DNA from 3 places in the Sphingobacterium sp. UBA1498 genome. Region 1 is predicted to be linked to each of the others. Evidence: riboswitches for the same ligand, from Rfam matches in the RefSeq annotation. Region 1 holds a riboswitch; each other region holds the start of a gene.
What was found. Region 1 has a riboswitch for S-adenosylmethionine ahead of metE (5-methyltetrahydropteroyltriglutamate--homocysteine S-methyltransferase). Riboswitches for the same ligand answer to the same signal wherever they lie in the genome.

Region 1 (2,202 bases):
AGATATTCTGAGGAGACTGAACGGAAAAATTACGGTTAAAAGCGAAAAAGATAAGGGCACGACCTTTGAAGTAATTTTGCCTACAAAAAAATAAAAGGTTCCTTTTTTGTATATTTCCTCTGTAAAAGAATTTCAAAGGTAGAGGAAGCTGATTTATCAGCATCAAGGGAATTCGTTAAAATTAAAGTATTCATTATGCAAAAGATATTATTAGCAGAAGACGATCCTAATTTGGGGGATCTTTTAAAAGACTATCTCGAATTAAAGGGAAAATTTGACGTCACACTATGTACAGATGGTGATGAAGCAATATCCCAGTTCAAGAAAAATAACTATGACCTCTGCATCTTCGATGTCATGATGCCTAAGAAAGACGGCTTCTCTGTTGGACGTGAAATCAGAAAAACAAACAATACTGTTCCAATAATCTTTGCCACAGCGAAAGGTATGATGGAAGATAAAACTGAAGCTTTTGAACTTGGAGGGGATGATTATATCACTAAGCCGTTTCGGGTTGAGGAATTGTTACTTCGCATCAATGCCCTGCTAAAACGCAGTGTTCGGGATAAAGAAGAAGAGGTAGTTGCAGACAAATTTGAAATTGGCGATTATTTCTTTGATTACACAAGTCAGCAGATTTCCTATAAAGGGCAGATGCAGAAACTATCGACTAAAGAAGCTGAACTTTTACGCCTGCTCTGCCTAAAGAAAAATGATGTATTGACAAGAGAGGAGGCTTTATTAAAAATATGGCATGATGACAACTATTTTACTGGTAGAAGTATGGATGTCTTTCTCAGTAAACTTCGAAAATACCTGAAAGAGGATAGTAAAGTTGAGATTGTAAATGTGCATGGAAAAGGTTACAAACTTTTGGTAAGCTAAAAACAGTGGGAATGAGTCATACGATCATTCCCATTTTTTTGTCTGTAATGCATTGAATTATGAAATAAAGGAATGATTCGATGAAAAGAAGAGAAAAAAAGAATTTCATTCTTAGTAGAATATAAAAAATAGGTGCACTTTCATAAAAAATTTGCATTTTTAAAATAATTGCGCTACCTTAGCATCGCTTATAGAGAAAGGCAGAGGGAATAGACCCGATGAAGCCTTAGCAACCTGTCCCTTGACAAGGTGCTAAATTCTACCCATTAGTATATGGGAATGATAAGCCGAAGTCACCAAATTCTAGTGTGTCCTTCTCTCTCTAGCAAGAAATATAGTTGAAAAAAAATATTAAAAACATTCATTATGTTATTGACTAACAATTTAGGTTACCCTCGTGTGGGCGCGTTCCGCGAATTGAAAAAAGCCAATGAGGCCTATTGGGCTAAAAAATCTTCTGTTGAGGAATTATTGGACACCGCAAAAAAAATACGTGAAGGCAATTGGAAAACACAAAAAGATGCTGGAATAGATTTAATCCCTTCCAATGATTTCTCTTTTTACGATCAAGTATTGGATTTAACCCTTACGGTTGGTGCAATTCCTGCCCGTTACCATTCCTTATTGAATAAAGTAGACAACAACTACAGCTTAGACTTATATTTTGCAATGGCCCGCGGTTTCCAACAAGAAGGAATTGACGTAACTGCAATGGAAATGACCAAGTGGTTGGACACAAACTACCACTACATGGTACCAGAATTCACAAAAGATCAAGAATTCAAATTGACTTCTGAAAAATTCTTAAATGAATACAACGAGGCAAAATCATTGGGCATTGATACTAAACCAGTTTTACTTGGTCCGATCACTTACCTATTGATCGGTAAAGAAAAAGAAGCTGGCTTCGACAGGATCGATTTATTGGATAAACTTGTCCCTGTATATGAGCAAATATTGTCTAAACTAGCTGAAGCTGGTGCGCAATATGTTCAGATTGACGAACCGTTCTTAGCATTGGATTTAGATGCTAAAGTAAAAGCGCTATATCAGCCTACTTTTGAAAAATTAGCTGCTGCAGCAAAAAACATCAAATTAATCGCTACCACTTATTTCGAAGCGTTAAAAGATAACGAAGATATCGCGGTTAATTTGCCTATTCATGCTTTACATTTGGATCTTGTCCGTGGTGAAAACCAACTGGATACCGTTTTAGCTAAAGTTCCCGCTTCATTGACATTATCTTTAGGTATTGTTGAAGGCCGTAACATCTGGAAAAACGATTACGAAAAGTCATTGGTTAAAATCAAGCAAGCA
Region 2 (2,202 bases), on a different contig from region 1:
AGAAAAAAAACTGCCTCCCAAAAATCGGCCATAAAAGAAACTGTATGCTCGGAAATTCATGTCTAACACCTGTTAAGATCACAAACTTCAGAAAAACCATTTTTCCAAGTCGACCCGAAAAATTAGTCCCATAAAAAAAGCTGCCCTTGTCGGACAGCTTCGTTCTCAAAGATCTGCTTAACGTATTATCCATATAAGGAATCTTCAATTGCATTCCACAGTTGAATTCTTTTTTGCAGCGCAACTTTACTAATCTCCTTCATTTCCGTCCATTTAACCTCATCGTCCTTCGCAAGATCTGTTATCATCTGCATCGCCAATGGACCGTGTTCGTCGCCATCTAAATCAATATGGCGTTGAAAATAATAAATAAAACTGTCTAAATTGGCTGTAGGGAAATTCGCTTTAATTTCTTCCAAAATAGACGTAAACATTCCGGGGATGAGGTCTTCACGTCCAAAGGTAAATGCCGCCGCAATTTTATGCACTTCACCCTCAGCTATTACTTCGAATGTAAAATTCAGAAAATCTTTGATTCGCTTGTCCAATGTTGTCAATGCTATAGCATCGAATATATTATCCGATTTTTTGGCATTGGCAATAAATTTATTGATCAAATGGAGGTCGGCTCCCATAGCAGACATTGCGTCGAGATACATCTCAAAATGGCTTAATCGACGTCCATCGATATATTCATCCGACTCCTCTGCCAATACAATTTCATTAATCAAATAGCGCGTTGAAGGATGTTCACTGGCGAACCATGGAAGTGTGGTACAGGTTAATTTGATCTGTAAAGCTTTTAATAAAGACATAAAATCCCATACAGCATACACATGCCCTTCGGTAAAAGAACGTAAATTTTTGATCGTCTTTATTTTACGGTATAAAGGGTGTTGCAATAATACTTCGCGTTCGGTAGCAATGTATTCGTTAATTTCCGCAATTCTATTCATGCCGCAAAAGTATTGTGTTCTCTCTGCTTTTTAAAGTATTTTCGATGAGATTACAGTAACATGATAAATTTCCCAATCAGCTAACCGCTTTATACCCAAATTAAAGTCAAAGCGACCAGCTTGTTTTGCTGCTGTTTTCGGTTATCAGCGTTTAATAGCAGTAAAGACAAAAAAAATTTTATTATAAAAAAATAATCTACTATATTTGTAGAGTATTCAGAATTGCATGATGCAATACCAACCGAGTGAAGGCACCGCGGTGGTAAATTAATACGGGTTTCGACCAAAATAAACGTTATACAACGGTTATTTTCCCAAAGTAATCTGGATACAGTTTATGGTTTAATCCTTTAAATTTTTAAATTGTATGGCTACAACAACAAATCTTTACCAACACTTACTGGAAAAATTCAGTTATTATTCAACAGATGAACTGATCCAGCTCAACAACGACACCATTTTAGGACAAGGCTGGGGATCATCGAAAGCTACCTTCAGAACAGCTTTGATCAGTACATTCTCCAAAAGGGGGCTTGATCTTTCTAATATTATTTCCAAGGAAGACGGCTTTACGTCGGTGAAGCAGGTGCCTGTCCGTCTGGAACAAAATGTTTTGATTCCTTTACAGTAAAGCCCTATAAACGCAAAAAGAGTAGGCCTAGCCTACTCTTTTGTCAATGAGTGGTGATATCTTAATGTATGATTGAGCGAATGGGCTGTTTGTCGAGCGTCGTCTTTGTAGGACGAAAGATCGTCGCAATTTTGAATTTCTGCCACATCCACTTTCTTTCTTACTTTGCTGATGACCTGATTTAATTCCGATTTCCAGTTACCCGGATCGCCAAAATCGTCCATCCAATTTTTGTTGATAAACTTTTTGTAGTTCAAAAGCAAAATATACAATTCCTCACCACTACCGGCGCGATTGATTGACGTGCGCCAGTTCTCTAATTTTTCTTTAAAACTCATAACCAGCAATATATAAAAAAAATACGACTTGACCAAATATTCCCGATTTTTACCTTGCGTATTGACAAAGATCTGACAGTACAATCGCTTTTGCGTCGGAGTCGACAATTTCATAAAAACTGTTATCTTTATCACCGCAGCCTGAGCGCTTAAACGGTTGGAATTTAGTTGAAGACATAAGCATGCGAAATAATGACCTTCTATTTTCAATCGCATCAGTTCCAAGAAATAAATAATTAATTGATGACTAAACTTTATTGTGATTATTGGGTCTCAT
Region 3 (2,202 bases), on a different contig from region 1:
ACGCCTATCTGATGATCTGCAAAGTTCGTTCGACATTCGACTGGCTCGGAAAAAAGCACAGACTGCCATGGCTCTCTTTTCCGATGCGATCAATCAAATGAAGAAGGAACCTGAACACAAGTGGGTAGACTGGTCCCATATCCATCATTTTCAAGCACTCTCCTATCGCATCAATTCGCATTTGGTTGGTCTCTCCATATCGTTAGGTAGAAAAGCGAATCACGACATACAACAGGGTATCCACTGCAGAATTGATGCTTTAAAACCCCTTTTAACCGACTTAGATCAGCTGGCAGAAAATATCAACTTAAGAAAACCATAAAGGCAAGCTATGTATTTATGTATCAATATTGAATAACAAATATGCGATTACAGCTCCCGAAGTAACGCTCTTTTAAGTAAAAAAAACGTATTTCTTTTGCTTTAATAAAAAAGAAGTTTATATTTGTGTCGTCTTCGAAAGAAGATTTCTAATCAACACCTTCCTTAATCAGTAGGTCTTGATTTATAAAGAAGTGGCGAGAGACTGGCTCAATGACCCACTGGCAACCTTCAATTTGCTTGAAAAGGTGCCAATTCCTGTCCAAAATAATATCGTTTTGGAGCATATAAATGATATAAGACAATGCTTATTAAATTACTGAAATCCATTAAAAATTCAGGTTCAATACAACTGAACCTTGCGAACAGCAAAAGTGTACTACATCGTAAAAAAGTATCGATGCGAATGCGTATGCATACACACTTCCCTGCTTGTTAAAAATCATTTCCTTTTTCTTGGATAACGATTTGACAGACCTTCCAAGTAGGTGTGTATGCTTCTCTTTTACCTTTACAAATTCTTTTTTGAAACCTTAAAATCTGATCTATTATGTCTTCTAACAAAAATTTGAAATTCGAAACACTACAGGTTCATGCTGGCCAAGTCGCTGATCCTACCACAGGATCCAGAGCAGTTCCTATATATCAAACAACATCTTTTGTCTTTGAAAATGCAGAACATGGGGCCAATCTATTCGCATTAAAACAGTTTGGAAACATTTATACCCGGATCATGAATCCAACTACGGATGTATTTGAACAACGGATTGCAGCTTTAGAAGGTGGTGTTTCCGCAGTCGCAGTTGCATCTGGTCAGGCAGCGCAGTTTATTGCATTAAATAATATTCTTGAAAGCGGTGACAATTTCGTTGCAGGGTCCAACTTATATGGAGGTACATTCAATCAATTCAAAGTTGCATTTAAACGGCTAGGTATTGAAGCTCGTTTTGCCACCGATGCTGAAGCTGATAAAATAGAAGCGCTCATTGACGATAAAACTAAGGCAATCTATGTCGAGACAATAGGGAACCCAAGCTTCAATATTCCTGATTTTGAAAAAATTGCCGCTGTAGCCAAAAAATACGATTTGCCATTAATTGTTGACAACACATTTGGAGCTGGGGGTTATTTATTTAAACCTTTAGAGTATGGCGCAAATGTGGTCGTTGAATCGGCAACGAAATGGATTGGTGGGCATGGAACAAGCATTGGCGGCGTCATCGTTGATGGAGGTAACTATAACTGGGGAAATGGGAAGTACCCACAATTTTCTGAACCATCTGAGGGCTATCACGGATTGGTCTTTTCAGATATTTTTGGTGAAAATGGCCCATTTGGCAATATACAATTTGCAATTCGCGCGCGTGTAGAGGGATTGAGAGATTTTGGACCAGCACTCTCTCCTTTCAATTCATTCTTGTTGTTACAAGGCCTTGAAACATTGTCTTTACGTGTACAACGGCATGTCGACAACACGTTGGAAATCGCTAGATGGCTTGAGGCCCACCCTCAGGTAGAAAAGGTAAATTATCCAGGATTAAAAAGCTCTCCAAGTTTCGCTAATGCGCAAAAATATCTTAAAAATGGGTACGGCGCAGTGCTTTCTTTCCAGCTAAAGGGCGATGCAGCACAGAAAGCCAATGACTTTATCGACAGTTTAGAATTAATCAGTCATTTAGCTAATGTAGGCGATACTAAATCGCTGATTATTCATCCAGCCGCAACGACCCACCAACAATTGAGTGACGAAGATCAAGCGCATGCGGGTGTGTTCAAAGGACTATTGCGCCTGTCAGTGGGAATAGAACATATTGATGACATCAAAGCAGATTTACAGCAAGCTTTTGATAAAATCAACTAATTAGACTTTAGTCGGCTATA

Region 2: it holds a riboswitch for S-adenosylmethionine, as region 1 does, so the genes downstream of both, B3139_RS16440 (5-oxoprolinase) here and metE (5-methyltetrahydropteroyltriglutamate--homocysteine S-methyltransferase) in region 1, are expected to answer to the same signal.
Region 3: it holds a riboswitch for S-adenosylmethionine, as region 1 does, so the genes downstream of both, B3139_RS00595 (O-acetylhomoserine aminocarboxypropyltransferase/cysteine synthase family protein) here and metE (5-methyltetrahydropteroyltriglutamate--homocysteine S-methyltransferase) in region 1, are expected to answer to the same signal.

What each region holds. Positions count from the first base shown of each region.
Region 1 is NZ_DCRG01000014.1:8,935-11,136, forward strand. Features, by position in the region: gene B3139_RS08880 (sensor histidine kinase) at 1-94, shown strand, start outside; gene B3139_RS08885 (response regulator transcription factor) at 196-885, shown strand; SAM riboswitch class I at 1,071-1,174, shown strand; gene metE (5-methyltetrahydropteroyltriglutamate--homocysteine S-methyltransferase) at 1,252-2,202, shown strand, end outside.
Region 2 is NZ_DCRG01000028.1:24,500-26,701, reverse strand. Features, by position in the region: gene B3139_RS16445 (DUF3050 domain-containing protein) at 186-956, opposite strand; SAM-I-IV-variant riboswitch at 1,164-1,257, shown strand; gene B3139_RS16440 (5-oxoprolinase) at 1,324-1,587, shown strand; gene B3139_RS16435 (hypothetical protein) at 1,620-2,039, opposite strand.
Region 3 is NZ_DCRG01000001.1:146,419-148,620, forward strand. Features, by position in the region: gene B3139_RS00590 (FUSC family protein) at 1-322, shown strand, start outside; SAM riboswitch class I at 503-615, shown strand; gene B3139_RS00595 (O-acetylhomoserine aminocarboxypropyltransferase/cysteine synthase family protein) at 872-2,182, shown strand.